Filimonas effusa: one gene and its partner. The protein of the gene in region 2 binds, or shares a complex with, the protein of the main gene of each other region. Links are inferred from orthologs where the notes say so. Each region holds a gene or a part of one and is shown on either strand. Other genes may lie near its edges.

Region 1 (15,770 bases), on a different replicon or contig from region 2:
TTAAAAGAATACACAACGTTGGCGTAGCCTGACAAAAACCGGTCTTCGGTATATTGCTCGTTGAATAAGTTGGAATAATCGCTAAAAAGCGCATTGGTAGAGATGCCAAACGGGTTCTTAATAACACCTGTAAAGATACTGGCATAGTCTACCGGCTGCAGCAGCAAGGTCTGATCATTGTAACCAAACTGCGATGTGAGGTTACTGCTGTTTATAACGTTCCTTATTTCAGCACCCAATATGGCGTTAACAGAATGCAGAGATCCTATTCTCTTATTATAGTTCAGCTGAGCACGTCCTGTATAACTGGAGGTATTGGAAGCTTCGCGTTGCAGCAGATCGCCTTTGGGCACATTAAGCTTAATTGTACCATCTGTATTCTGCGTAGTATACAGGTTGATGGCATTCCTGGTTTGAAAAGACGCAGCACTTGCCAGGTGGCGGAAATCGGAGCGGGATGTTTCATAAATGCCGCCGAAAGACAAATCGAAACCACTGCCAATGTTATAATTGAAATTAGCTGTGATACGGTTATTAATGGTACGGGTTTTATCGCTCACCTCATTTATTTCCTGTAATGGATAGTAGAGTTGATTCTGCAAACCCATAGCAACCAGCGCGTCGTTGTAGAAAGGCGTAAGTCCTGAACCCGATACAAATGAAGGATTACCGTTTGCATCTTCGAAGCGTTCATAAGAAAGCGTAGAAGTTGGAGAAGGCACAGGAACATTATTCACACGATGTTCCTGGTAATCGGTCGTCAGCTCCAGGGAAAGGCGCTGGGACAATTTAAGTGTACTGCGGGCGGAAAGCAAGAACTTATTGTTATCGTTTTTGATATCCGACAGGCGGTTGCGGGTATAGTTGGCAGTTATATAGTATAACGCATTACCAGTGCCGCCGGAGACATTGAAATTATAAGTCTGCGTCAATGCCGAGCGCTTAAACAGCCTGCTGTAATCGTTGAGGTTATCATAACTGAGCAAACTGGCATATGCCTGCTGGGCCTGGTATGGTGTAATAACCTTGGCGGCTTCCTGGGCCATGATGTAATAAACAGGGTTACGGGATGTAGTACCCTGGCTATTGGTATTCAATAAGCCCCAGGTACTGGCGTTGATGCCTGAAGCGTAAATATCTTTCTGAAAGTTTACAGCGATAGCGGAAGCATCGGATGCCCACCTGTAGCGGCTATAGTTTTCTTCGGGTGTCATACCGGCAGTAGCGCGGAATGAAAACCTGGGCTTACCTAAAGCAGCCTGTTTTCTTTCTATCACGATCACCCCGTTGGAAGCACGCACACCGTATACCGTGGCTGCGGCGGCATCTTTCAGGATGGTTACAGATTTGATCTCATTGGGATCGAGCATATCCAGCGTTAGCTCTGTAGGGTAACCATCTACCACAATCAAAGGGCTTTGATTTGCGGACATGGTTGAAATACCACGGATGTTAAACAGGCTCCTGGAGTTGGAACTGGTACTTCCGGGCGTAGTGCTGGTAAAAGAGATATTATTGTTGATCATTAAACCCGGCATCCTGTTCACCAGGCCATCTATGAAGTTAGTACTGATCCTGGATTCATATTCTTTTGTGCTGAGCTGTGCTACGGCGCCGGTGCTTTGCTCGGGCCGTATGCGCTGATAACCGGTGTTTACAGACTGAATGAGCAATTCGGAGAGTTCGGATACTGTAGCAGTCATCACTACTTCAAACGATGTTCTCTCGCCAACAGAGACCGTATGCGGTGCATAGCCGATGAGCGCGAAAGTTAATTTCTCGCCTTTATTGGCCACTATTTCAAAGTGGCCTTTATTATCGGTAGTGGTAGCGGCATAAGTACCTCTGCCGGGTGCAACCACTGAAACAGTTACGCCTGCCAGCGGCTTGCCTGCGGAGTCTTTTACGATTCCGGAAACAGGCGGTGGCGGCAGATATGCCTGTAGCTCCGGCACTATGTTCTTTTTAACCGGAACCGCCGGTGCAGTAGTAATACTAATGGTTTTGCTTTCTATAGAATAGCGAAGCGGCTGATGCGCAAAGAGCTCTTCCAGGAATTCCAGCAAAGGCTTATCCGTTGCCTGGATAGTTACCGGCCGTGCTATTTTCAAAGTATTTTCCGGATACAGAAAAACATAGCCTGTTTGCTTTTCTATTTCAGAAAAAACAGTCTTCAGAGAAGTATTTTTCCCGGCAAAGGAAACCTTCTGAGAAATGCCTTTTGCGCTTACATTTAAAAACGCCACTGTAACGAGTAGTATCGTTAGTCTCATAGCTAACAGGGTTTGGAAACGAGAACGGTTATCCCCATAGGGAAACCATCTACAAAATGCAGTTTTTAGCATACTTTTATGCAGTTTGGTTGTGAAATAAGCAGTCCGCGAAGACTCGTTTTGGTTTACATTATCCAAACATTCCGGCCAGTGATGTTCCCGCATTACTGGCTTTTTTTGTGTGGACAAGATCTTTATCAGGTCATATATAGTTATTTATTTTCTATAATAAGTGTTTTGCCTTCGAGCGTGGCATGAATGCCGTAGCCATTCAGGAATCTTATAAGACCAGGTAATTTCACTTCTCTATCCATTTTACCTTCAAACCTGATAACCGGTATTGCACCTTCGTATTTTACCTCTATATCGTACCATCTTTCCACTTCTTTCATAACCGTTTGAAAGCTGGCGCCGTTAAAATCGAAAACACCATTTTTCCAGGCCAGTACCTGCTGCAAATCGGCATTTACAACACTGAGCGCCTGTGTTGCTCCCCTGCCCGTTCCCTGAACAGATTGCTGTCCGGGTGCCAGCATCACAGCATCGGAGGCTTTCAGCTTATTGATAATTTTCACCTTCCCATCCACGAGGGTGGTTTTAATAGCGTCATAATCCTTATAAGCATTAACATTAAACTGCGTGCCCAGCACTTCTACCTGTTCTTCTCCTGCAACATCAACAATAAACGGCCTTGTTTTATCGTGTGCCACCTCGAGATATACCTCGCCGGTTACTTTGATGTTACGAACACCGGCGATATTGGCAGCGGGATAGGTAACAGAGCTCGCTGCATTCAGCCAAACCTTTGTACCATCAGGAAGTGTGAGGTGATATTGCCCTCCCTTTGGGGTGCTCATTGTATTCATCATCACCTTCCCTGTTGAAGCGCCATTGGGTTCGTAGCGGATACTGCCGTCACTTGTTTTTATTACAGAAGCATTCCCCTGCCGGGCAATGGTTCCATCGGGGTTATCGTCGAGCTCTATTATTGTACCATCTGCAAGCGTAAGCGTGGCCTTCTGAGCCGCAGGCGCCAATTGCGGTTTTGATACAACCAACTGCGCATCCGGCACCTTTTTATACAGCGTTATGAATATTACACCGGCTGCTCCCAATAAAAGAAATAATACCGCAGCATACCGCCGGGGGAGGCTCCACAAGGGGCGCAACCTGCCGCCAGAAGCGCTTTTCTCTTTTTTCGCATAGAGCTCAGGCGCTTTCGCATCTTCAGCCTGCCTGGCTGCTTCTTCAAATTCCAGCAGCCGCGAAGGCCACCGGGAGCGCTGCAGCAGCTTATGATATAACTGCTCATTAGCTGGTGATAGCCCAAGCCATTCCTGCAGCATAAGGGCTTCCTGTGGTGTTATTTCACCACTCAGCTGTTTCAAAAGCAGTTGCGCTATTTCGGTTTCGGAATATGACATATCTGATGCTATCATGTATTATTACCGCCGGCTAACCTTTTCGTGCCAAAAAAGTCAGAATTTTTTTTAGCAGCTGCCAGTCGGCGTTTAAAATTGATATGGAAAGAAGGAGCAGGAAGGTTCTTTTTTGGATCCAGCTCCGTAACATTTCTATGGCGCGGCGTTTCTGGCTTCGCACAGTAGCCGGGTTAGCATCAAGGATCGCGGCTATTTCGCGGGGATTTTTCCCTTCATAATAGGATAATTCGAAAATACGGCGATAATCGGGGCCCAGTTCAGAAATGGCCTCCGTGAGTAAATGGCTCATTTCGGCCTCAATTATTCTATGGCTGACGTCTGTATCGACTGAAGTCTGTTCCGGCTCCTGAAGGGTATTAAGAAAGGCATTCCGGCGACTTTTGGACTCCAGCAGCTTCAGTGCGTGGTTTCTAACGGCGAAATACAGGAGATTTTTCAGGTGTTCATTAGACTGGAGCTGCGCTCGGGCATTCCAAAGCGCTATAAAAGCATCGGCCACTACGTCCTTTATTTCATCCCATTCCAGCTGAAATTGCCGGGCGTGAAAAAAAAGGCGGGATTTAAACAGGTGGTACGCCTGCCTGAAAGCCTGTTCATCGCCCCCGGCGATGCGCAGATAAAGATCATCTCCCGGAGACAACTGTGTCGCGTGTTTTGGCTGGTCGTTCAATACTTGTTTAATTGGCTTCCTGGTGCAAAATAAAAAAAACAGCACCAAAGTTAGAAGAATACAATGAAGAAGCTTTTCGCTTGCTACTGCAATGAAACGTCTTTTCCTTTGAAATTGTTGCGGCATTGCAGCATTGGTGCTATTAAAACCAGGTGCTGCTTCAGTTTATCAAGCACCAAAACCCTTATAGCTGTGATACCTGTTATCTGCTTATACAGGCCCGGATGTTTGGCGTAACCACACCTTCAACTAATGACAACAGTGGCTTTGCAAGTGTCTTTTGAGACGGTGGATTACCGGCAGCATCGACGCAGGATGTAATTATGAGGCTGATAGTGGCTGTTGAGCCGCTTTGATCGCTTTTTAATGATCCGAAAAGCACTTTCAGAGTTTAAGAAAAGATTTCAACCGGCTTAGCAGTATCAGTTGATCGCCATATGCCGCCAGCGTTGCGGTATCAAGTGTTTGCATTTGTTCCAGCGTATGAAGAAGGTATAGCGGATCTTCTGTTTTTAAATAATGAATAAAATAAAGAAGTTTTTCCGCACACGCCGACAAACTTTGTTTATCGGCGTCCGGAAATTTACTTTTACGGGAGAATTTACGACAAGCCTCAGAAAGGTCCCGCTGGCATTGGTCTATCACAGGCCCTTCTACATCTTCTCCAGCACATGCTATCACTTTATGTGCAAGCGTGAACAGCTCCCGGAATACCGCATATTTAGGAGATGCCAGCGCGTGGTCTACCGCAGCTATTTCATGCCCGGTCAGGATTGCGCATAAGTATAGTAATCGCCTGGGATCAAGGCCGGCATATTCATCTGCCAGCATTTTCTGATATTCAAAAAAGTTTTGTGTTCTTCCCATGTTTTTAATAAAAAGAGAGCACTTACCTGTGCAGTGTTTTAAAAGGCTTATCCATACTGTAATATAACAAATGGAGGGGCATCCAGGACATCTTTTTTAACCGATCCGGAAGCACACCTGGTCGATCACCTCTTATCGATCCGGAACATAAAACGGGAACAAAAATTACAATAAATTCTCCTGCGCAGCCTGATAAACGGTCCTGATCATCGGTTGAAAGCCAAGGCTACGGGCAAGCGAACCATCTGCATGAAGATGCCAGGGGTTTTGAAGAGGTTCAGCTGACGGCTCCATTTTTCCACCAGCGATTTGGATCAGCTCATACACCGAAAGCGTAGCTTCATCTGTAATATTAACGATTCTTCTATCCATGGCGCCTGCAAGAACTACATTCATTGCGGTGGCAATATCAAGGTGGTGGATGGTACTTATTTTCATAGCAGGATGCATCTTTCCTGCTATAGCATGCCCCTGTAACGATTCCAGATGTCCGTCGGCATCGCCGTAGACAAAGGGAAACCTTAGAATAGACCAGTTAAGTTCACTTACGCGTAGCTCTTTTTCAGCCTCCACTTTACTGGCAGGATATGGATGTTGCGGCTCAACGACATCCTCTTCACAGCCCGGGTGCGAATTATTTATATTGTATACATGATTGGTACTTGCAAAAATAAAGCGGACACCGGGATTATGTTCTTTTGCGGCCATAATAAGGTTATGGGTACCTTCCAGATTACTCTTCCAAATCAAATCTGTGTCTTGAGTGCGAAAAACAGCGGCAAGGTGGATAATTGCCGATACACCTTTCACTGCTTGCGCCAGCGTAGGCGTATCAAATAAATCTCCCTCCATCATTGTTATGCCCGATGGAACATTTTTCCCCTTTCGCACCAATGCAACACATTCCCAACCCATTTTCTGCAGACGTGGTACCAATCGTGCTCCAACAAGGCCGGTCGCTCCCGTTATCAATATTTTACCCAACTGAATGCTCATACCTATTTATTTTGTTTTGAACAAAACTCGTGGCAACAGGAGAAAAAGAGCTGGACAAAAACCGGCAGATTCAGGACAAATCCTGAAAAAATTCAGCTACTGTTTTACCAGTATTTTTTTTAAACAAACGGGAGAAATAGTCTGGATCGCTAAATCCTAATTCAAAAGCCAGTTCTTTAACAGAAGACTTTTGCCCATAGTGCATCCGGCGTCTGGCCTCCAGCATCAAACGATCTGTCAAAAATTCCTTGGGCGACAGACCGGAATAGTATTTAACAATTTGGTATAAACTATCAGTACTCACTCCAAGCTCCTCTGCAATACTCCTGATTGTTGGATGATCTGTCAGATTTTCCTCTACAAAAACTTTGAACCCGATAAATTTATCAAGTCTGTCATCGGACAACTGTCTTTCTGATCCGAAATAAGTAGTGTTAATCTCCGTCAGCAAACTATTTAAATGAGCCAGAATAATTTCAGGATCAGCATCAGTGGAGCCTAATAAAGACGAGAGTATATTAAAAATAATAGTTACACGGACAGCAGCAGCAGGAGAAAAATGTATTTTCTGCCTATTAAGCGGATTCAGAAGAAACGGATATTGCTTAGGCAGCCTCGAGAGACATTCTTCATCAAAGCCTAATTTATAATAATCACTCGCATGTGATGAAGTTGGCAACTGTCTGACCTGGTGTGGCATCAGGAACAACAATTCATGTTTCTCAACATTAAGCTGCTTCATGTCGACGCTGCACTGGCTGAACCCCTCAATCACAAAGAGAAAAAAGTAATAAGGTAAATGCTGTACCAGTTCACCTCTTTCAGTAACCTCCGGGGAAAGATGCCCAAAGCCCGGTGAAACAATCCGGATAGGCAGCAAATTGTTTTGGTTCAAATGATGATGGGAGGAAATCATACTACACATGCCGATAAATTTACTTTAGCCGGGTAAGATTAACAGGTAAGAACTGTACCTAAAATTAAGCTAATGCCGTCATTTGTGAAACAGCTGACGAGAGTAGTCTTACACCACTACCGGAGATTATTCTATACGTTGTTATCAAAAACAATGGAAATCTATACTTTTCATTTTACATGTTTTGTGGTTCATTTTTGAATTCAAAACTAGTTACGGTGGATAGTCTCCTGAATTTTTATTCTGCCACATTTCCGGCTGAGTTCAAAAATAGTTACGAAGGACGGCAAGCACTAACAATTTTGAGAGACCGAAAGATACGGGAAGAGCAAGGTACTGCTCCGGAATTTACCGCAAAAGATTTTTCGGGGAAGCAGGTTAAGTCAAGTGATTTCAAAAACAAATACATCCTGATTAACTTTGGGGCATCTTATTGCGCTCCTTGTATTCAGGAGTTTCCAGCACTTACAAATATGATAAAGAATTTACCGCAAAATGAGGTTGTGGTTATCTATGTTAACAGAAATAAAAGTTATGAAGCGTTTACCAAAGTAAAAGAGAAATACAATTTAGTTGGCTTGCATCTCAAGTCTAATGATACCTTGGATAGAAAATATAAAGCAGAAGCAATTCCTCAACTTTACCTTATTGATAAGAATAGGAAAATATGGTACGACCGAAGCGCTCTAAACGACTATGAATTATCTAAACTGCAAAACATCTTACAGCAAACTTTCAATTTGTCGGGTCAAGTTATGAAGTAATCAGGATACATCAACACGGCATGCAAACATACTATCGGTAATTGTCAGCGCTAATTATTCATAAAGATTTTTCAAAGCAGATGCTGCTTTCTATTGATGCATATTGCCCGTAATTGGGAATAACGGTATAATCTGCTTTTCTATAAAGCGCAATGGCTTCCGGCATCTTGTTGCCAGTTTCCAAAATACACTTTTTATAACCCAGCTCTTTTGCCCATGCCTCCAGTTCACACAGTATGGCAGAAGCTATTCCTTTGCTTCGCTGTTCTGCGGAAACAAACATGCGTTTTATCTCCATTGCTGAGTCATCATATACTTTCATTGCGCCGCAGCCGACAGGGGTTCCATCTATGAAAACAACAACCACGTTTTTCAAAAGATCTATGGAGTTATATTGCATAAAGAAATCATTGGCATCACCGTTACGCTTCGCAAGGTCACGATCCAATTCAGCTACCAATATTTGAAAATGCTTATTCTCAGAAGTAGTTCTTTCGATATTTGTCATGATGGGTTACAGCTTTATAGAGAACAGTAAAGCATCTTGAAAAAGGCAATCACTTACCTATGCAAAATTTACTGAATATATAATCTAATTGATCCTCAGAAGTTAACTCCCCTGAAATGAGGCCCAGGTAATGTAAGCAATGCCTTATATCCAGTGCTACAAGATCGCCCGGAAGGCCGTTCTGCAAACCACTACGAATTTCATGCAGCGAGGATTCTATCTTCTGCAATGCCTCTACATGCCGGGCATTGGTGATAATAGTTTGATCTTTTTCTATACTATCCTCTACAGCCATGCCGAAGAGTTTCTGTTGCAGTTCGGCGATACCTTCTCCTTCTTTTGCTGAAATATAAATGGTGTTAGCAGCGGCAGGTAATGCCATAGTTGCCGCATCGGCCTTATTACCTACCAGCAGGTATTGGATCTGTTGTTCCTGCAATTGCATGGCCATTACCTCCAGTTCAACGGAAGTGGTTTGGGTTACATCGTAGAGATAGAGGACCACATCGGCTTCACGCATTTTGGCGAGGCTTTTTTCAACACCTATGGTTTCTATGACATCACTGGTGTGCTCGCGGATGCCGGCAGTATCTATGAGGCGGAAAAGAACACCGTTGATGTTTAATATTTCTTCGATGGTATCGCGGGTGGTACCGGCAATATCACTTACGATGGCGCGTTCTTCCTGTAACAAGGTGTTCAGGAGGGTGGATTTGCCGGCGTTAGGTTTCCCTATGATGGCTACCTGGACGCCATTTTTGATGACGTTGCCCAGGCGGAATGATTGAAGCAGCTTACTAACCTGTACAGAAGCCTTCTCTAAAAGGGCAAATAACTGGGTTCTATCGGCAAATTCCACGTCTTCCTGGGAAAAGTCCAGCTCAAGCTCTATAAGGGCGGAAAACGACAGCAATTGGTCACGGAGCTGCTTTATAATGCCGGAGAAGCCGCCACGCATATTTTGCAGGGCTTGCTTTTTGCTGGCTTCGGTATTACTGGCAATGAGATCGGCTACAGATTCGGCCTGTACCAGGTCGAGTTTGCCGTTCAGGAAGGCACGCTGGGTGAATTCACCAGGTTTGGCAATACGAACGCCCTGGCTGACAAGACATTGTAATATCTGCTGCTGAACGTAATGAGAACCGTGGCAGGAGATCTCTACTACATTTTCGCCGGTATAGGAACGGGGGGCTTTGAATAACGCCAGCACAACTTCGTCCAGCACCGTTTCTCCTTGTTTCAGGAAGCCTACATGTAAGGTATGTGTGGGCTGCTCCTGTAGCTTTTTAGAGGGAAAAAGGCCATCCAATACACTGATGGCCTGCGAACCGCTTACCCTTATAACGCCAATAGCGCCTGTGCCTTGTGGTGTGGCCAGCGCCGCTATTGTATCATCCCATCCTGCCAGTTTTCCAAGCATGTCTTATTCTGTTAATCTGCAAAAATAAGACAAAGGCTGGCAGGATGGGAATGTTTGCTTATTCTTCGTCAACCATAAAGGTGATGGACTGGCGCTGACGATAGATCACCTTACGGCCATTTTGTTCGGCAGGCATCCATTGCGGACCTCTTTTGATGACTCTTACCGCTTCGGCTGCGGTACCGTACCCGGGATCATTTTCTGCTTTTACGTCCGATACGTTTCCGTCTCTATCTACTACGAAAGAAACGATAACTGTCAACTTGCTTCCGGGAGCCGCGCCATTGGCAACGGGTTCATCCCTGTTCAGGTTTTTCTCGAGGAATCTGCGCCAGGCATCTGTGCCACCGGGGAAACGTGCCTGAATACTTACAGTAACAACAGGACCATCATTCAAAACCTCCATGCCGGTTCCCTTGATACTACCACTTCCTGTTCCAGGGCCGGTAGCTACCGGTGGCGCCACCAAACCTGGGTCGGTAGCAGTGCCCAGATGATTCACATTACTAATGATGGCAGTTTCAATTGTTTCTACCGGGGGTACTTCGTTTTCCGGATTTACTTTTGAATCTTCCACAATGGTTAACGTTGTACTCCTGACAGTACTAACATCTTCCAGTTCTGCCGGTGGTGTAGGCAGTGGAGCAGGTGGCTCGGGGATGGCATCTTCTTTAGGAGGTATCGCCTCTGTCTCTATTATTATCTCATTAAACTGGAGTGCTGCATTCTTATCAGCTCCGCCCGCGAATAATGTACTTGCATAAAAGAGACTACAAAGGGCAGTCATGATCCCCAACGATGCCATCAATCTTTTATTATAATTTTTCCGTAAAGTATAAGCACCGTATAACTGGTTTCTATTCTCGAACAAAATGTCGAGGAAGTCGGCTTGCAGAATGTTTTTGGCTTGCATAGTTGTAGCGTTTATAATGAGACGCAAAAGGCGCTTCATTCCACATAAGAAAAGACGCTATTTATGCTATAATGAAAAATATTTCTTTTAAACATTACCCTGGCGGTATTCAAAACATATAACATTGGTTTGATGTAAGCATGCTTCTATTAAACAACGATCCTTGCCCAGGTCTATAAGGTTGCTTGAATGAGCACTCCAACCTGTTGGCAGCATTTAACCCCTGCTACAAAAATGAATTTAAGATATCAGGCACACCTTAATGTTTCCTTGCCACAAACTACACCTGCCAGTGAGCAACAGCATAAAAAACACTTTGTAAAACCATGCTTTTCAAGGTTACAAGTATGCAGTAAAATTTCCTGCCTTCGGAGGATCTCCACAGGCATAAGGCCAGCTGCTTTAGGCCAGTCATCTATGCACATAAAAAAAGGTGGCTGTATCGTTGGAATGATACAGCCACCTTTTTAAAAACTATAATTATCGGACTATTCTTCAGCTACCTGGAAGGTAATGCTTTGTCTTTGACGATAGATTACGTTACGGCCGTTCTGAACGGCAGGGATCCATTTCGGACCTTTCCTGATTACACGCACCGCTTCTTCAGCAGTACCATAACCTGGAGAGTTTTCGGCTTTTACTTCAGAGATGCTACCGTCTTTGTCCACCAGGAACGATACCACAACAGTATAGTTGCCGGGAGGCGCTCCGTTTTCAACGGGCAGGTCACGGTTAAGGCTTCTCTCGAGGTATCTTCTCCATTCCTGGTCACCACCGGGGAATTTAGCCTGGATCTGTACGGTTTTAAATTCCTTGTCATAGTCTTCTTTAGGAGCAGCAGGTGCGGCAACAGTACCGGTACCGCTGGCTTCTACTGGAGGAGCTACGATGTTGGGATCTTTTAAACCTTCCTGGTTGATAGTACCAATACGGGTATCTTCCAGTTTTTCAACTTCCTGAATTTTGTCTTCCTGCTTCACCTCAGCATCCTTCACAATTTTGGGAGGAGTGAACTTGGTGATTTCCACTTTGGGAGGTTCAGCGCGGGGAGGCGGAGGTGGAGGGGGAGCCTCAGGCTTCTTCTCCTCTTCCTTCTGCTTAACGTCTTCTAACTGTACGTCTTGTACAATTATCTGCGTGTTCTCCGTTTTCTTGGATTTACCCAGGATCACCGCAGCGAACATCAGCAAACATACCGCCAGCATCGCGATCATAGCTGTAACCAGACGCTTTGAGTACGTTTTTCGCAGTTCATATGCACCGTATTCCTTGTTCTTCCCTTCGAAGATGATATCAAGGATATCGGCTGTTAAAATTTTGTTTGCTTCCATTGTATCACAATGTTTTAATAACCTTCATTAAGGAAGTGAGTTAGACGCCTCTGTAGCCTTTACCAGCTGGTTTTCACCCTCTGAAATGTCTACAAGTGCATAACGCTTTACAGCATTAATCGGCATCTCGTCCATAATGTCAATCACGTTTTTATACTTACATTCCTCATTCGGCTTAATCACAATTACAAAGTCGTCTGCAGGAGTAGATTTCTTTTTATTGATAATCACATCGCGGATCTCTTTGAAATTAGAAGCTTTGAAATTAGCTCCCGCAGGATCTAATATACCCTCATAGTAAAAAACAGAATTGTCTTTCCCTAAAAGAATGGTCAAAGCGCCTGATTCTTTTGCCTTGTTCTGCTCTTCCGGCTTATCGGCGTCTTTCGGCATGAAAAGCTTCATAGCCGTAGGAGAGCTCATGGTTGTCGTGAATATGAAGAAGGTGATCAACAGGAAGCCCAGGTCAACCATCGGTGTCAAGTCTACACGGGTAGACTGCTTCTTACCCTTTTTGACCCCTGGGCCTTTCTTGTGCCCGCCACCACCCGAGGTATCCATTTCTGCCATAGCACAATCAGTTTATTTGTTAATAATGTTGTTATCTGTTATTCCTCAGGTTTGATACCCGCCAGGTTTGCATTCCATAACGCAGTTCCCTGCGGTACGCTTTCCGGGTTGGTAACCATCTGGAATTTAAATAATTCGTTCTTCTTGAATGAAGTCATTACATTCTTGAAAGACGGGAAACTTGCGTCGTTGTCACCCTTTACCAGCAGGTTCATTGGCTGTCCTGCATAAACGGTAGCTGCCGCACGCATCCAGTCAATCATCTGATTGTTGGTAGTATCAATTGGAATACCAGGTAACACCCTGTCGGTTTGTTGTTCCTTAGGCATCAGCGCCTGCTGTTTCAAATTGCCTACAGGTACACCAAAAAATTCGAGTTTCGCGATTGATTCAAGATCAGCATCGCTCAGTCCGAGTTGTTTGGTAACGTTCAACGTATTTAAAACATCTCTTCTTCTGTCTGCGTTATCCATACCCAGGTAAACTTTACCGGATTTGGTAATGGTAACAAGCAGCACATCTTTTTCAGGAGCCACCTTGGACGCAACCGAACTCGGAGTTGTCACCTCAATCGCCTCGGAAGGCTTGAACTTCGTTGTCAGGATAAAGAAAGACAACAGAAGAAAGGCAACATCACACATCGCAGTCATATCTACCGCGGTACTTTTCCGCGGGATTTTCGGTCTTGCCATTGTTAAAAATTTTATTCTCTATTAAGATGCATAATTCAGACTAATCCATAAATAATTTTCATTTTTTACGCAAAAACGTAAAAACAGCTTATTTATAGTTCGCAGCAAAGCTTTGAGTCAGTGTGAAACCAGATTCGTCGATACCGTAAGTGATACCGTCGATTTTAGTGGTAAACACGTTATACATGATGATAGATACAGCAGAAGTACCGATACCTAAGGCTGTGTTATAAAGGGCTTCAGAGATACCTTGAGACAGTTTCTGAGCAGCTTCACCACCACCGCTTTCACCTAAAGCAGAGAAAGAACGGATCATACCCACAACGGTACCTAACAGACCTAACAGGGTAGATACAGAAGCCAGTGTAGAAAGGAACACCAGGTTTTTTTCCAGCATAGGCAGTTCAAGAGCAGTAGCTTCTTCAACTTCTTTCTGAATGTTGAGTACTTTTTGTTCAGTATCCAGCTCAGTGTTGCCGATCATTTCTTTGTACTTACGCAAACCAGCTTTCATTACGTTACCAACAGAACCTTTTTGTTTGTCGCATTCAACGATAGCTTTGTCAACGTCTTTGTTAGCCAGGTGGAACTGCACTTTGCGGATGAATTCAGCATTGTTCGAAGTACCAGCAGCTTTAGATACAGTCAATAACCTTTCGATCACGAAAGTTACCACAGTTAAAAGACAAGCTAACAGGATAGGTACGATGATACCACCCAGGTACATTTTATTCAGAGCGCCAATCGGACCGTCGTGAGCAGGCCAGAACCAATGACTAGCATCTTTGTCAGGATGAGAAAATTTAGTAGGATCTCCTAAGATAAAACGCCAGATACAATAACCTACGATGAGGCAAACAAGTGGAGCAATCCATGAAATTGCATTACCCTTTCTCTTCGGTTGTACAGACACACTCTTTGTCGCTGCTGCTGTTGCAGTCGGTTTAGTTTCAGCCATGATGCAATTGATTTTTTAGTTTCTAAATCTAAATTTAAAATTTGAGTTCGCAATTCTAACGAAAAATCGTTTTAAATAACGCCCAATACCAATAATTTAATTTAAGGGCGCCACAATTTAAAACAAATAATGTCGCAACAATACGAACCGGCGCTTTTTTTTGAAAGCTAATCTGCCCTAAATATCAGGCCAAATCTGCGTTTCAACCAATGACAACGGTCATAACGCTTAAATAAAGATAGAATAGGAATATGATAAAAATCACGCATCAATAAGGCTTTGCAAACCCCGTTATTCGTACCGCAAAGCATTGATAGGATTCAGGTTGGCTGCTTTGAGGGCAGGCCACAAACCCGCTCCCAGTCCCACAAGTGTACAAATTACAATACCTGTGATCACCCAACCCCATGGAACCACGAAGCCTGTACCCATAAATAAGGCAAACAGATTGCCCACCAATACCCCTAATATGATGCCCAGAACAGCCCCGGCTACGCTGATTATCGTAGATTCAAAAAGGAATTGCTGACGTATATTTCTCTTCTTGCCGCCTATAGCCTTGATAAGACCAACCTCACGGGTTCGCTCGCTTACCGCAACCAGCATAATGTTCATTAAACCAATGGCAGCGCCTATAAGCGTGATCAATCCTATGGCCCCGGCAGCTCCCTGAATACTGCTGAGCAGCCCTATAAAAGTGGCGGCCAGTTTATCGCTTTTTTCTACCACGAAGTTGTCGTCCTCGGTAGGATGTAGCTTCCGGATACCACGAAACAACGCGGTAGCTTCATTAACAGCCGGTTCCAAAAATTGCACATCATTGGCCATCACACCTATATTGAAGGAAGGTGCGGAATTACCAAGCCGGCGAACGTTATTATAAGTGGTGATAGCAACGTTATCGGCCCGCATCATAGCGCTGGCCCCCTTACTTTTCAGGATGCCGATTACCCGGTAGGGGGAATTACCTACCCGGATCATTTTATCCATTCCACGGGTGTAGTTTTCCCCAAACAAACGGGTCGCCACATCACTTCCCAGGATGCAAACGCTGCGCCCCGTTTCCAGGTCAAGTGTGCTGAAATTACGGCCGGTTTCGAGGGTATAGCCATTCACCCGCAGGTAATTCTCATCCCCTCCCGTAAGCCTTACATTCGGGTTGGTTTTTTTATCCTGGTATCTGAGCTCATTACCTCCCCTGCCGTTAAGTGTAATACTTACCAGCACCGGGTAATGAAACGACTGCTTGAACAGCTCCGCTTCGGCCTGCCGGATAGGCTTGTCGAGGTTCGATTTCTTTTGCTTTTTACCGCCTTTTTTGGTCTTTTGAGTGGCACTCTGGTTATTCCCGAACCGGAAACGCTCTTTGTAGGATATAGAAAAGCCATTGGCCCCCATTAGTGAGAAACTATCCCTGAGACCACGGTTCATGGCTTCTATGGCAGTTACA
Region 2 (15,831 bases):
ATACTAACTAGCTTCTTATGAACAGAGGAAGTTCGCCCTTTTTAACGGTATTTTACGTATGCGCTTATCTTTTCAGTTTGATAATTTTCTCGGTATGGAGTTTTCGTTTCTGGTCGCCGTAGATGACAACATAGTAGGTTGCCGATGGTAGTGTGGTAAGGTCGAACGGTGTTAATTCGGATACGATTGGTTTGGCCAGGAGTGCGTCGCCCCACTGATCGTAGACTACCATAGTTTTAGCGTCAGGCATATTTAACACTCTGAGGTTGAAGTTGCCGAAGCCGGGGTTGGGGAAAACCTGTACATAATATGCTTCCTGGATGCCTTCGATGGTTCTTTCGGGCGAATAGGTGAAGGTGCCGGAATAACTTACGATACGTACACGATAGTGGATAAGTCCGCGGTAATACACATCGTGATCGAGCCGGCGGTAGTTATGTGGCGCCAGTGCGTTGGTTGCGGTAATGGTGTCGGAGACAATCCAGTTGGCGGCGGTATCTCTTCGTTTTTGTATTTCGTAGTAATACACATTTCGTTCGTTATCCACATCCAGACTGAGTGAAGCGAGTATATTGGTCAGTCGCCGCGCAGAGAACACGAGGTTGGTTGTAGCGTTTCCGGGGCGGGTAGCTTTTGTAAATGATGCGAACAGGTAACTGCTGGGTTGTGACATATTGAAGACCCTGCTTAAGATAGCCGATCCGTTAAAAGGTGTGCCGGTGGTGATGTTACCTGGTGATGCCGGCGTTGTGGAAAAGCTGGTAGTATCCCATGCGCCATCTTTCAGGTGGCTGACATAAGCTGTAGTGCGGTTGGCTGCGAACAGGGGGCCTTCTTCTGTTACCAGGTGCTGTAAAAGAACGGTACTGTTGAATACAGGTTTGTCATTTGCGATTATCCAGGTTTTGCCTGTGGATAAGTAGGCGACATCTGTTCCGGAGAGGCCGCCGGTATAGACATCGTTGAAGACTCTTGCCCTGTAGTCGTCTGTTTCGCCGTGGTTGATGATAGCAGCTGGCGTATATGATTTTTCTGTTCCTATAGGAAATGTGATGGTATCTGTTCCCGGGGGAACTGATAGTCTGTACATGAATCCGCCGTAGGGGCCGTTTTCTGTTACTACATAGTTGTTTTGGTTATATCCTGTGATATGTCCACGTCGTATGGTTGATCCGGAGACGAGACTAGCCTGGCGAATAGTTATTTTTCCATTGCGGAAGTGGATCTGGTTTCTAACGGCAAGATCGCTTTCGTTATCCACGAAGATGCCGGCGGGGTTGTTAATATCTATGTTAGGAAAGTAAGTACCGGAACGGGCAGCGGCGGTATATCCACCGAAGATACGTTGTGGTAGTGCGGATAGTGGGTCGGGCTGTTGGAATTGTACGGTACCACCTACAGCGAGGGTGCCGGTGATGGATTCATCTATGATGGCACTGCCGAGGTTGTTTTTCCAATTTTGTCCGAGGAAGTAGATATAGCTGTTGGTGGGCAGGTATATTTTTCCTTCGTTGTTAATATCTCCGAAGATGGCGGTAGTATCGGTGTTGAAAAATCCTACGGTACTATTGGGGGGGATGTATACGTTGGCACGTTGTGCTTTTGTGGAAAGCAGGAGAAGCAGGCTGATGATATAGAGGATCAGGTGCTTCATTTATTGGATGATGGTGAAGTAGAAGTCCATAGCGGGGACGGTGATATCCTGGCTGGCCGGAGTTGTTGAACCTACTGATAGCACTGTTAAACTTAATACTGCTAGTCCTGTAAATACTGGAGCATTCGTATTGCAGAATTTAACCTCAACAGTATTAGTTGCTGATACTCTTGCATAAGCGATAACCGAGTTGTCTGCCATTTGTTGTGAAGGGTTCACTATCACAGACGCTCCAACATTAGCTCCAGGAACTGTAAATGTTTTTATTACATAGGCTGTTTTATCTTGTGATATTCCACCGACAGCACCGGTGGTTGTTAGTTTAGTACCGGGTATTGTAAAGGCTGGATAGGATGTTACGGTGTATTTTATAATACTGTTAAGTGCTGTTCCCGCAGAGCCAACTTTTGTTGTGCCCGTTACGGCGACGTTGCCTGTTACTGCTACATTATTGGCGAAAGTTTTATCTCCCCCTATTGTTTGTGCGCTGTTTGTTACAAGGCCTCTAGCTGTGCCAGTACCAGCGTCGGGTATGTTTAGTGTGTGTGCAGTTCCACTGCTTGTGAATCCGAGTGCGCCGGTACCAATGGCAGCAAATGTTTGTGTAGCGCCGGTTAATCCGTTCAGACTTTGTATTCCCGGAAGCGTGGTGATACTTCGTTGTACTATTTGATTGGAGGCATTTAATGCAAGGAAGTTGTTGTCTGTTGTACTTACGGCTGCGGATGTTAGTGTAGTAGTTCCGGTCAGGGTTTTGTTACCTGCTATAGTTTGTGCTGTTGTTGAAACAAAGCCTCTGTTGGTAGCGTCTGCATCCGGGATACTTAATATGTGGGCGCTTCCGCTGGTAGTAAATCCGAGTGTACCATTGGCAACTGCGCCAAAAGTTTGTATCGCTGCTGTTAATCCGTTTAAGCTTTGTATTCCCGGAAATGTACTGATGTTTCTTTTTACCACCTGGTTGGAAGCGTTGAGTACAAGGAAGTCGGCATCTGTAGTACTAGCTGCGGCATTAAGTATTGTTGTTCCACTTACGGTTAGGTTATTGCTGAAAGTTTTGTTTCCTGCAAAGGTTTGGGCAGTGGTATTTACGATGCCGGAGAGTGTAGCACTGGCATCAGGGATATTCAATGTATGTGTGGATCCACTGGAGGTTAGACTTAGCGCTGTAGCATTGGTGGTAAGTGTAAATGTCTGGTTACTTGTAGTTAATCCGTTGATACTTTGAATAGCGCCATCGAAAGCAACGGAGCTCAGAGGGCGCTTTACCACGACATTACTTCCATTAAGTAATAGTGCTGTGATATCTGAGCTGCTGCTTGCGGGGTTAAGAGAAAGTGTTCCGCCTAATATAGTATTTCCTGATATGTTGGTGTTACCTGTTATACTGGTTAAACCTGCTGCCGTGATGGTAATCCGATTGGTATTATTGGTAACGATATTTAATCCTGCGTTGTTAAGTGAACCCAGTTTTTCGCTACCTGTTAATCCCGAATTACCTGTCAAACTCCAATTGTTACTATTGGCTGCGGTTAATGTTGAATCAGTTATCAGTGGTTGCCAACGACCTGTTTTTCTAATGTACACTCCTTTTCCTGCGTTTGAAGGAATGAAATAGATTAACATGCCATCGGGAGGTGACAGGGCATTGATCGTACCTGTGTCTGTAAGTCTGGGCAGAAGTAACCCTTGCCTGTTACCATTCAGTTCAAGCAAGGCAGATTTCTCCAGTCGGGCAGCAGCATCACCCAGTTTAAGCTGAGCGATGCCACTGTTTGATTGTAACAGGAGAAATACAACTACACATATGTTAATCAGGAAACGTAGGTACATACCCGGGCCATCATCATTGTTACAGATAAAAGGGGAAGGGATGATGAAATAGTATTATTATTTTTAATTTATATATTACTATCTTTCAATGATATACCAGGATGTTCCGTCGGTTTGCATTTTTACGAATGTACCGGTGTTATAGATGACGTAGCTACCGCTTGACAGTCCTTCTATGTTACCTGCAATTGTTACAGATGCATCGATGTCGGTAGTGCCTATCTTTTTGATGATGTATACGCGGCCTTTGATGCTGGCATCTGGCATGGTGGGAAGTGAGATAGGTATGTTTGCACCTGCACTTGGATTTACAAGCAAAGTATAGTCGGTTGCAGAGAGTGTATGGGCTGCTGTAACTGTATTTATAGCGTATGATACAGATCCGTTTACCTGGAGGGTAGAATTGGGTGTACCAGCTCCGGTTCCGCTTCCTATATATACTGAGTCACGGAATGTTTTAGTGCCGGCGATATTTTGTGCTGTTGTGGATAAGCCACCGGGTGTGGTGAAGGTTGCGGCATGCAGTATTAAAGTGTCGGGTGCATTGGTTGCGCCGGCTTTTCTTTCCAGGCCTTGTGCATTACCGGCTTCACTGAAGTTGCCGACAACAAGACCTTTAAAGGCTGCTGTATCAAGTGTTCTTTTAGATACGGCACCGGTTGTAGGATTAATTACCAGTACATCGTTGAAAGAAGATTGTATTAATTGCGGATTCAGATAGAGGCTATCATTGATCCTGGCGTTTCTGGCGATAACTGTATCCAGCGCCCTGATGATAGATGAACTGATGGAGTCTTTTACAGTTAACCTGTTTCCGATGTAAACGCTATCGCTGAATGCTACGGCGCCACCTGATCTTAGCCGCATTCTTTCTACGCTGTTGGCGATGAAGATGACGTCGGCGGCATTGGTACTACCGAGAGAATCGCCCGGGCTAACGACGTTACCATTGAGTGACCATGAACGATTGTTGGTGGAGTCGGTTGTAACACGCTGCCATTGACCTGATTTCCTCAGGTATAAGCCACGGTTGGTTCCTGTTCCGGATTGAAGGTAAATCAACATCCCGTCTGGTGGGTTATATCCGTTGATAAGGGTAGTGTCTGAAAGACGAGGCAGCAGGAAACCTTGTCTCTGACTTTCCAATTCCAAGACGGCGGACTTTGTTATAGTCGTTGGATTGTCGCCGACTTTTAACTGTGCTTTTGATGTTAGCACTGTTGCGATTACCAGGAACAGCGCAACGCTGATTCGTTTAAGAAGCCCGGTTCTTGTGTGTAGTTGTATCATGAAGTATTAGTTTACCACAGCTGAAACCGGATATTGGACCTTAAATTAATAGGAGGTAATTAGACAGGAAGGTTGGATTGTTATTGGAAAACAAAATTATAATTTCTTTTATATGAACATGAATGTGAATAAAATGAACAGCCTTTAAGCTCCTTAATTATCCTTAGCGGAGTTTAAAGAGATTAAAGGCCGTTTTAAAGTAGCCGGGATGCTATACTATAAAATGTTATCTGCCCATATAGATCATAAGGATCTGTACGTCGCTTGGATTTACGCCGCTGATCCTGGAAGCTTGTCCCAGGGTAGCTGGTCTTATCTTTTTAAATTTCTGTAGTGCTTCAATGCTTAGTGCAGCTACTTTATCGTAATCGAATTTATCAGGTATTATCGCATTTTCCATTTGAGCCATGCGTTGTACCAGTTCTTCTTCTTTTTCGATGTAACGCTCATACTTTACCTGGATCTCTGCCTGTTCTATTACTTCAGCGTTTACATCGTGCAGGGCTTCGGCCAGGCGAGGTACTGCTTTCATAAGGGAGGGAAGATCGATATCGGGGCGTAATACTATTTTAGATGCTCTTTGTTTTTCGCTTATGGGAGCGGAGTTGATAGATGCCAGGTAATCGTTTACTTCGGAAGGTTCAATGGCAAAGGCAGCCATCTTTTCTTTCACTGATTGGACACCTGATTTTTTTGCATTCACTCTTTCCAGTCTTTCATCGGAAGCCAAGCCTATAGCATGGCTTAGTTCGGTGAGGCGCAGGTCGGCGTTATCCTGACGCAGCAGTGTGCGATATTCAGCGCGGCTTGTAAACATGCGGTATGGTTCTTCTGTTCCTTTACTGATCAGATCATCGATCAGTACACCGATATATGCCTGACTGCGTTTCAGTACAAAAGGATCTTTTTCTTTTGCTTTCAGGTGGGCATTGATACCGGCCATTAATCCCTGGCACGCGGCTTCTTCATACCCGGTGGTACCATTGATCTGTCCTGCGAAAAACAGGTTGCTGATCTGTTTGGTTTCAAGGGTATAGGTTAACTGGGTAGGAGGGAAGAAGTCGTATTCGATGGCATAACCCGGGCGGAAGATGCGTACGTTTTCAAAGCCGGGGATCTGACGGATGGCATTGTATTGCACGTCTTCGGGGAGGGAGGTTGAGAATCCGTTGACGTAGATCTCTACGGTGTTAAAGCCTTCAGGTTCTACGAAGATCTGGTGGCGTTCTCTTTCAGCGAAGCGGTTGATCTTATCTTCTATGCTGGGGCAATAGCGTGGCCCAACGCCTTCTATACGGCCGGTGAACATTGGGCTTCTATCGAAACCTGTTTTGAGCATATCATGTACATCCTGGTTGGTGTAAGTGATATGGCAGCTAACTTGTTGTTCAGGTTTCAGTCGGGGTATATCCAGGTAGGAGAACCCGGTGATGACGTCATCACCTTTTTGTTCTTCCATTTTAGAGTAGTCGAGGCTACGACCATCGACACGTGGAGGTGTACCGGTTTTCAGCCGATCGGCTTCAAAGCCAAGTGAAACCAGTTGTTCCGTAATACCTGTGGCGGCTTTTTCTGCTACCCGCCCACCGCCGAATTGTTTTTCGCCGATGTGGATGATACCATTTAGAAAAGTTCCGCTTGTAACTACAACTGAGTGGGAGGATATTTCATGTCCCAGGCCAGTAATAACGCCGCAGGCTTTATTGTCTTTGATGATAATAGAACGAACCATATCCTGGTAGAAGTCTACGTTCTTTGTTTGTTCCAGCATTTCTCTCCATGTTGCAGCGAAGAGCATACGATCGTTTTGCGTTCTGGGGCTCCACATGGCAGGTCCTTTACTGCGGTTGAGCATGCGGAACTGGATCATACTCTTATCGGTGACGATACCACTATAACCTCCAAGCGCATCTATTTCTCTAACAATCTGGCCTTTAGCTATACCACCCATTGCAGGGTTACAACTCATTTGGGCGATGGTTTGCATATTCATGGTGATAAGTAAAACCTTACTTCCCATATTAGCAGCCGCTGCTGCTGCCTCACAACCGGCATGGCCGGCCCCTACTACTATAACGTCGTAAACTGGAAACATTTGTAACTATTATACTTTTTGAAGATGCAAAGATAGGTTGTTATGAAATGATAGCGGAGCATGGTTGGAAAGATAGCTTGGCTGCTGTTCCACGTGGAACCTATGATTAGATGAGTGTGGACGTAATGTTTCACGTGGAACGTAGCCTCCAATGAAAAACGGTTGGATGGATGCTTATATGTACAAGCTCTCTGAATGTGTTTCACGTGGAACAATAGCTTAAGCATGTGGACTTAAATACCTTAGGTTATAGTTAGATATGCTACCTTATGTTTCACGTGGAACCCTTGTTAAGAAAGTAGCTCTGAGTTGTACTTACTTGAGTATGCTTAGTGATAGCGGGGTGGGGAAAATATCGGTATATAATTCAAGTTTAATAATGAGTATGGTTAGATAAATTAGGTAAGTAACACGGGAATTATCTGAGCTAAATGTATCAGGCGGAACTATAGGTGAGGGATTTTATCTGATAAAGAAAGCAGGTTGTTCTTTCTTGTTCGGATGCAGATAGAAACACGAAAAGAGCTAAAAGAGGATTCAGTGTCTGGTTTTGCGTATAGGTAAGGCATGTTATGATGTTCTGGATTAATTATTAGTATTCCTAGAATTAGATGTTTCACGTGGAACTAATGAGCAGGGAGATTAATCTTTGGAAGAAGAATATTATTATCTGCAGTGAGCGATAATGATAATGTATAACATAGATACGAATAAACTGTGAGTTCTGATATAGGATTATAGTGTGAAGTGGCTGCAGGTGATGCCGTCTATTGAAATTACCTAAGATCAGATTTACTTGTAATCACTAGGTGATAGCGTACTTTAATAGTATGACACTTTTTTACTGGTTCGTGGGTTATATGGTTCTGCATATGTATAATAGGTGTCGAATTACCGTATCATATGTTTCACGTGGAACGTTAATATAGAGGGGCGTTAATCGATTTGGTAACCTGGTAACTTATTAGGATAACTGTTGGTTATTGATAGCGGGATGTACTTTCCTTTAGAGCGAGACTAGTAAGAAGAGACCTCGAAGGGTAGGAGGTTTTATTTCTATCCTTTACTTAATTCGTATTTGTAACCGCTTGATGGTAAAAGATGAAAGATAGCTGGTAGGTTACCTTGTCTGATGTGTGGAGGAGGCTTAGGACGTGCGTTAATTGAAGATTAACGTCTTACTAATTAATATATGTTTCACGTGAAACTATTATTAAATGAAATTGGTAGGTAGGGGGTAAAAATGATAACGTTTTACTCCCCAGTGCTATTATGGGATTAGTGGTTTTGAAACAGTTATTGCTTTAAAAGGTATTGTCTATAGTTAGTATTGAGGATTTAATTTGTTACGGTTTATAAAAGATTATTTACTTAATGTTTCACGTGGAACGTTGGAGTTGCGCTGGTTAGTGTAAATCTTTGAGGTAGATTTCAACTTTTATGGGTAATGCGAAATGGGTTATTTGATTGGATTTGTTTTACAGTCGGGATGTTAGGTTATATAACTGTTTGTTTCACGTGGAACTGTTTAATTAGATATTTATAATAATAATTTTTCCTGTAGTATATATGATTTGCATGTTTTGGCTGTTTTGAATTGGCGCTGTGAAAGGAATAGAAGTCTGATTGTTAGCTGTGTAAATGTTAGCCTATAAAAAAGCTCCGGCAGATTTTTTCATCCAAACCGGAGCTGTTGAGCATTCTTAACCTAGATTCTACTTATGTTTCTTCAGGTAATCGTTTATGTAATAATCCTCCTTCTCCCGCATCAGTGTAATTTCCTTTGACTTTTTGTCTTTGTATCCACATAAGTGTAAAGCACCGTGGAAGAGTACGCGTAATATTTCATTCTGAAAACTAGTTCCATGTTGTATTGCGTTGTCCTTTACCCTGTCGATACTAATATATACTTCAGATGTGATGCCACCTTCCGGTTCACTGATGTCAAAAGTGATTATGTCGGTGTAGTAGTCGTGCTGCAAAAAATCTTTGTTTATCTGTAGTAGATAGTCATCGGAACAGAAAATATAGCTGATGGCTTCCAGCTTTTTCTTTTCCTTTTTAAAGATGGTTTCTATGTAAGACTTTACCGCTGTTTTCCCTGTGAACCTTAGCTGCCTGTCGGCATAATTAAACTGTACCTTCGTCAATGTTAAAATAGTTTGTCTTCCAAAATTCGTAACATTTTTGCAGACGCACCATATTACATTTGCAGATATTTTTACAAGACGGAGTATTTATCATATCCTGGTTAATAAAACAATAACGGATGAAAAGGTTATCGGAGATTGGCGTAGGCAAGAAAGCAGTGATTACCTCTTTTGAGAAAGATGATCTCTTTATCAAGTTGATGGAAATGGGTTGTGTTCCAGGTGAAGTAGTTAGAGTGGAACAGATTGCTCCGCTGGGTGATCCTATCTCAATTACAGTTGCCGGCTATAATCTTAGTCTGCGCCTCAACGAAGCAGATCATATCTTTGTTGAAGAAGTGCAGCATTAAGATTAAAAATAAGCTATGAAGATTGGTCTTTACTTTGGTTCGTTTAATCCCATTCATGTTGGCCACCTTATAATAGCCAGTTACATCATTAACGAAGGACTGGCAGACCAGCTTTGGTTTGTTGTATCGCCACATAACCCGTTAAAGCCTTCGGCCAGCCTGTTGAACGAATATCAACGTTTACACCTTGTTCGACTGGCTATAGAAGAAGACGAGCGGTTTAAGGTGAGCGATGTAGAATTTAAACTACCAAAGCCTTCTTATACTATCGATACACTTACCTACCTCCATGAGAAGTATCCACAAAATGATTTCTCTGTTGTTATGGGGTCGGATAGTTTTCAGAACCTGCCCAAGTGGAAGAACTTTGAAACTTTAGTCAGAGACTATAAATTTATTGTTTATAACCGTCCGGGTTATAAGGTATCGGATAACCTGCAGGCTGATCTTACTGTAGTTAATGCTCCTTTACTTGAAATGTCTGCCACTGTTGTACGGCAGCTTGTTAAGCAAGGCAAAAGCCTGCGTTATATGGTGCCGGAAAAGGTGAGGATGGAGATAGAAGGAAACGGGTATTATAAGTAGATGTCAGTAATTAGAGCAACCAGCCAAGTAAAAGGCAGGCGGCAACGATCAGGGGAGGGCGTATTTTGGTGTAGGCGAGAAGGAGAAAGGCGCCTACAATAACTACCGGATTCATAAAATGTGCAATGGAGCCATCGGTAATATCCAGAGAAATGCTTTTCATCAGGAACAAACTGGAGCCGGCCATGATACCAACTACTGCTGCGTTAATTCCTTCCAGAGACCGATAGATAACAGCATATTTTTTCAGGTTATGCCAAACTGGGAAAAAGAATAATACCAGCAATACGCTGGGCAGAAATAAAGCAACGCTGCCTATAATACATCCCAGGAGTTGCATATCGGCTCCTTTCTTTCGTAATAACATTCCTCCCGTAAAGGAACCAATGGAAAAAGTTGGACCTGGTACAGCACGAACCATAGCTGATCCGGTAAGAAATTCCTGCTGCGTCATTCGCAATGCACGGGGATTTTTTAATCCTGCCTGGGCAGTATTGGGTCTGATGACATATTGTTCATACATCATTGGTGTTAGCACATCTCCGCCTCCGAATACCAGGCTGCCGAAACGGTAGAAGTTCTCGAACAAGTTGAATACGCCGCGGTTTCGCCATTCATTTTTACGCGCCAGTTCACTCAATGAGCCTGCACATATAAACAAGGCAAAGAAGATCAGGATATTACCCCATTTGATTTTTTTAGGCGGAATCTCTTTCTGGGGTATGCGCTTATTGCTAAAATTTGTAGCAATTCCTGCGATTATAATAACTCCGGGGAAGATCCATGGCGTCTTGAAAAGAAAATAGGTTAAGACAGTTGCCGCTGCCATTATGCAGCGGGTGATGGTATTGTTTACTGATAGTTTGAACAGTCGGTAGGAGGAATAGGTAATGAAGCCTACAGCCAGCGGTTGAATGAATTGGAATATCCTGAAATCCTGGTTTTGCGTATCCATGTAGTTAAGCAAAAAGGATAATGCGCCCATGAGGATACAAGCGGGCAGCATCCATATCAATAGCGTAATGATTCCCAATGATATACCGCCTCTTTTGTAACCTATGAGGGTGAGTATCTGGGTAGAGGAGGCCCCGGGTAACAATTGACAGAATGCATTATACTCCATTAGCTCCTGTTCTGTGACATCTTTGCGTTGTTTGACAAAGGTGCTCAGCATCATGCTAAAATGCCCCTGAGGGCCTCCAAAAGCCGTTATACTGTGTAAAAACACGGCTTTAAGGAACGGTATATGTCTTATTAAAACCAATGTGCCAGACTGATAACCTATTTTTTTAAACCTATTTCTCTTAGTCGTTCATCCAGATATTCACCTGCGGTGGTATCGGGATATGCTTTGGGATGCTCAGCTGTAATGCAATTGTCCAGGCAGGCCAGGCTCATTTCGCTCCTGGGATGCATAAAAAAGGGCATTGAAAAGCGGCTGGTATGCCATAAATCCGGAGGTGGATTCACTACCCTGTGTGTTGTACTGCGGAGTTTATTGTTGGTTAAACGCTGCAGCATATCGCCTACATTAACTACTATCTGTTCCGGGAGGGAAGTAACATTCACCCATTCGCCTTGTTTGGTCAGGATCTGCAGGCCATCGGCAGAAGCGCCAACGAGCAACGTGATAAGATTTATATCCTCATGCTGTTCTGCTCTTATGGCTGACCGGGGTGGTGTAGTAATAGGAGGGTAGTGAATGCAACGCAGAATAGAGTTACCATTCTGCAGGTACCCGTCGAAATAAAATTCAGGCAAACCCAGATATAAGGCTATAGCCCGTAACAAAGCGGCGCCTGTTTGCTCAAAGTGCCGGTAAGCCTGTAACAGGGTACTGTTAAATTCAGGGATCTCTGTTACAGCTACGTTATCGGGATATTCTTCTTTACTGAATTCCGTGGCTCCTTCAATTGTTTGACCATATTGAAAGAATTCTTTCAGATCGGCTGCTTCACTGCCTTTGGCATGTTCGCGTCCAAAGCTTGTATAGCCGCGCTGCCCTGCCAATCCAGGTATTTCGTAAAGCCGTTTTTTTTCGAGTGGCAATGCAAAAAACTGCTGCACATATTCATACAATTCACTGATCAGCTTATCTGGTATACCATGATTTTTTACGGCAACAAAGCCTACCGATTCATAAGCTTTGCCCAGCTGTTCAGTAAAAGCTGATTTCTTTTCTTTATCGCCTCCTGTAAAGTAAGACAGGTCTACCACTGGTATGGCCATAGCAATGGGGATTTAGATGAGAAAAAGCTCACACGGAGTAAAAGTAATAAAAATAAAAAAGTCCCACCCAAAAAGGCAGGACGGTTAGTATACATACCCCCAATTGAAAGACTATTGTTTTATAAACCGGATGGCCTGAATAAAGGTTCCTCCCCAAAAGGCATTCAGCACATAATTCCCTTCATTCAGATCGGTCATGTTCAGGCACAACTGCTGTGCGCCCTGTTCTACTTTCTCTATGATTGTTTTTGCTATTCTTCCCTGTACATCCAATACTTTCAGGATTAGATCTCCTGATTTGCTAGCTGCCACATCTAAGAGGCTTAGTCCGTCGTTTAGGTCAAACCGTATGTTTGCTGGATGCATAGCGGAATAGATTTCAAAGGTCAATCAATAAAGTAACTGTGAAACTTGTATCTCTCAGTTCCAAATATGATGCCAATGCAAGGCGTTTCGCTGCTTGATGGGACCAAATACTTTGCGTAGTTTTTTGGGTTAGATAGCTGTTTTACAATGGCGAAATCAGGATTTTATCCTCTGTTTACTATCCATATACCTGAAATGAGTTAGAGAAGTGACATTTGGATTTATTTTTTTTCTTTTCCAGGGACACAAATTTTTCGATGACCATACTATAAATGCGTAATTATCTCGACAATTTCAGAGAGAACAACAGCTTTCATTAATGGAATAGGTAAACTCTTATCGGGGCATGGCAGTGGCGCTTACGATCTGTTAAAGAGCTTATAGACGGCAAAGGAAAAGGAGGCTTGATTCTACTAATTGAATGGTAGAGGCAAACAGGTGAGAAGCTTTACAGGAAGAAGGGGAGTGGTGTCTCAAATACTAACTAACGTATATAAAAAAGTCTGGCCTTTATATCCTAAGCCAGACTTTACATTAATTCGTCAGAAAGTTTTTCCATCTTTTAAATTCTTTTTTCTCCTTTGTCTCGAATAAACAAGGAATCGTTTTTATAACCTTCGAAAATACAACCACAAAGGCCTTCTGCTTTTTAAGGGCTTTCTTCATATCATTGGAGGTTTGGTAAACAGGGGGTTTTAATTATATCCTCTAATTTATATTAATATGAAGATGTGGACAAGTTTCTATAAAATTTTTTATAAAAAATGATGAAAATTTAAAAAATACCCTTATATCAAGGGGTATGAGATAACATAGAATTAATCTACTAACATATAGCGTTTAACTCCATTGATCTGCATTTCGTCCAGAACGTCTACAAGGTTGCCATAAATGGCATTGTTGCCTGGATGAATAATAACAACGGTTTCGGAAGGATCTTTATAAGCCGCTTTTACCATTGCTACTTTTTCACGAACAACCTCACGCAGTCCTGATGCACTATAGTTAGTAGCAGCGATATGGGAACTATCGTTACCATGATAATATTTTACCTGGTCAGGACCTTCCAGGAACAGTTGAAGTGTTTTACCTTCTGCTATATCAGTAGTATTACCTGCATCATCTTTAGGCAAAGGCATAAAGATGGCTTTTGGATCTGATAAGGTAGTAGTAAATATAAAGAAGGTGATCAGCAGGAAACCCAGGTCTACCATGGGTGTCAGGTCAACACGAGTAGAATGTTTGCTACATTTTGTGTTGCGCTTTTTGCCGGTTGCGTTGGGTGTAATTATTTCAGCCATAACAGTAGGTTTTATACTAATGAGATGCATTGAGATAATTCTTCCATAAGCAAAGTAATAAAAAAAGCCCCCGGTTTTCCGGAGGCTTTGGAGTAAGCATTTATATTAGTTACCGTATTCGCAGAGGAACTTGATGCGCATGATCTTTAACTGTTCCCAGTTATAATTTCCTTCTGAGAGTTCTTCCTGTGCAAGTTGTAAAGAAGATGTTTCGCAGTTACGGAAATAATCGATGATCTCGTCCTGTTCATCTTCGTCAAGTAAATCATCTATTGCATAGTCAAGGTTCAGCTTGGTTCCGCTGGCGACGATGGTTTCCATTTCTTCGAGCAAAGCATCGAGGCGGAGATCTTTATTTTTAGCGATTGTTTCCAGTGGTATTTTCTTATCTACGTTCTGGATAATGTAAATTTTATTGCTGCCTTTGTTGGCAACACTTTTCATCACAAAATCGTCGGGTTTTTCAATGTTGTTTTCTTCAACGTAACGTCCTATTAATTCAATGAAAGGTTTACCGTACCTGGCTGCTTTACCTTTACTAACGCCGGAGCATTTTTCAAGCTCGGCCATAGAGGTAGGGAACATGGTTGCCATATCCTGCAGGGAAGATTCCAGGAAGATCACAAAAGGAGGTAATCCCTTTTTCTTTGCTTCTTTCTGGCGCATCTCTTTCAGCATCTCGAAAAGCTTATTGTCGGATGCGCCGGCAGAACCACCTCCGGTTTCTGCTTCATCATCGTCTTCATTCGCGTCTTCGAAGAGGTTGTTGAGTACGATTGGGAAAGAACCAGGTTTTTTGAGGAATTTCTCTCCCGCCGGAGCAAATTTCAGCAGGCCATATTCCTCAATATCTTTTCTGATGAGATTTTCGAGTAACATCTGGCGGATAAGGCTATTCCAGAAATGTTCGTCTTTATCCTTTCCGGTACCAAAAATCGGGAGCGACTCATGCCGGAACATATTGATCTGTGGTGTAAGCCGGCCAGTGAGCATATTAATGACATATTCTGCAGGGAAACGTTCATCAAGTTCTTTTACTGCCTTCAGTACTTTCACTGCTTCATCCCTGGCTTCTACTTTTTCTTTGGGGTTGCGGCAGTTATCGCAGTTACCACAGTTTTCGGTTTCCCATACTTCGCCAAAGTAATGCAGTAATATTTTTCTGCGGCATACAGCGCTTTCGGCATAGGCCACGGTTTCGTTGATCAGCTGGGCGCCTACTTCACGTTCGCTAAGTGGTTTATCGCGCATCAGGTGCTCGAGTTTGGCCACGTCTTTATGAGAATAGTAAAGCAGACATTTGCCTTCCAGTCCATCTCGGCCTGCGCGGCCTGTTTCCTGGTAATAGTTCTCAATTGACTTTGGAATGTTATAGTGGATAACGAAACGGATATCGGGTTTGTCGATGCCCATACCAAATGCGATGGTGGCTACAATTACCTGAACATCTTCGTTAAGGAATTGATCCTGCCGGTCTGCCCTTAGTTTGGCATCCAGTCCTGCATGGTAGGCTACTGCTTTAATATTGTTGGCTACCAGCAATTCGGCGAGTTCTTCCGTTGTTTTACGGTTGAGGGTATATATGATGCCACTTTTTCCTTTGTTCTGGGAGATAAAGCGTACAATACTTTTAACGGTCTGTTCTTTCTTGATCTTTGGAAGGATCTCGTAGTACAGGTTACCCCTGTTGAATGAAGAGATAAAGATATTAGGATTGCGCAGTCCCAGGTTTTTGACGATATCACTCTGTACTTTAGGGGTGGCTGTAGCGGTAAGCGCTACCATGGGAATATCTGGATTGATCACTTCCATCATTTCGCGCAGGCGACGGTATTCGGGACGGAAATCGTGTCCCCATTCCGAAATACAGTGTGCTTCGTCTACGGCGAAGAAGGAGATTTTGAGGTCGCTGAAAAATTCCAGATTTTCCTGTTTGGTGAGTGTTTCCGGCGCTACGTATAACAATTTTGTTTTACCG

The links.
Region 1: the proteins of mnmG (region 2) and mnmE are in contact, whole or in part, in a solved structure (PDB 9HIP), measured with the Escherichia coli proteins. The link is inferred for Filimonas effusa from one-to-one orthologs.

The regions. Positions count from the first base shown.
Region 1 is NZ_SDHZ01000002.1:596,674-612,443, forward strand. Bases 7,672-10,573 are described here. They hold mnmE (tRNA uridine-5-carboxymethylaminomethyl(34) synthesis GTPase MnmE), read right to left. Parts: upstream 9,857-10,573; coding sequence 8,486-9,856; downstream 7,672-8,485. Other genes in these bases: ESB13_RS13710 (TlpA family protein disulfide reductase), read left to right, coding at 7,672-7,928; ESB13_RS13715 (GNAT family N-acetyltransferase), read right to left, coding at 7,987-8,436; ESB13_RS13725 (energy transducer TonB), read right to left, coding at 9,915-10,573. Outside these bases: ESB13_RS13680 (SusC/RagA family TonB-linked outer membrane protein), read right to left, coding at 1-2,273; ESB13_RS13685 (FecR family protein), read right to left, coding at 2,486-3,697; ESB13_RS13690 (RNA polymerase sigma factor), read right to left, coding at 3,729-4,385; ESB13_RS13695 (hypothetical protein), read right to left, coding at 4,770-5,252; ESB13_RS13700 (NAD-dependent epimerase/dehydratase family protein), read right to left, coding at 5,418-6,248; ESB13_RS13705 (AraC family transcriptional regulator), read right to left, coding at 6,319-7,173; more of ESB13_RS13710, read left to right, coding at 7,383-7,671; more of ESB13_RS13725, read right to left, coding at 10,574-10,769; ESB13_RS13730 (energy transducer TonB), read right to left, coding at 11,258-12,100; ESB13_RS13735 (ExbD/TolR family protein), read right to left, coding at 12,128-12,670; ESB13_RS13740 (ExbD/TolR family protein), read right to left, coding at 12,709-13,362; ESB13_RS13745 (MotA/TolQ/ExbB proton channel family protein), read right to left, coding at 13,451-14,320; ESB13_RS13750 (ABC transporter permease), read right to left, coding at 14,612-15,770. UniProt on the Escherichia coli protein: Exhibits a very high intrinsic GTPase hydrolysis rate. Involved in the addition of a carboxymethylaminomethyl (cmnm) group at the wobble position (U34) of certain tRNAs, forming tRNA-cmnm(5)s(2)U34.
Region 2 is NZ_SDHZ01000005.1:348,353-364,183, forward strand. The notes cover bases 4,439-7,401. They hold mnmG (tRNA uridine-5-carboxymethylaminomethyl(34) synthesis enzyme MnmG), read right to left. Parts: upstream 6,873-7,401; coding sequence 5,004-6,872; downstream 4,439-5,003. Other genes in these bases: ESB13_RS22965 (hypothetical protein), read right to left, coding at 4,439-4,777. Also shown: ESB13_RS22955 (T9SS type A sorting domain-containing protein), read right to left, coding at 65-1,654; ESB13_RS22960 (beta strand repeat-containing protein), read right to left, coding at 1,655-3,487; more of ESB13_RS22965, read right to left, coding at 3,566-4,438; rRNA maturation RNase YbeY, read right to left, coding at 8,588-9,022; ESB13_RS22980 (FeoA family protein), read left to right, coding at 9,142-9,372; nadD (nicotinate (nicotinamide) nucleotide adenylyltransferase), read left to right, coding at 9,388-9,957; chrA (chromate efflux transporter), read right to left, coding at 9,968-11,185; ESB13_RS22995 (isopenicillin N synthase family dioxygenase), read right to left, coding at 11,239-12,186; ESB13_RS23000 (hypothetical protein), read right to left, coding at 12,298-12,552; ESB13_RS23005 (ExbD/TolR family protein), read right to left, coding at 13,371-13,853; DNA helicase RecQ, read right to left, coding at 13,959-15,831. UniProt on the Escherichia coli protein: NAD-binding protein involved in the addition of a carboxymethylaminomethyl (cmnm) group at the wobble position (U34) of certain tRNAs, forming tRNA-cmnm(5)s(2)U34.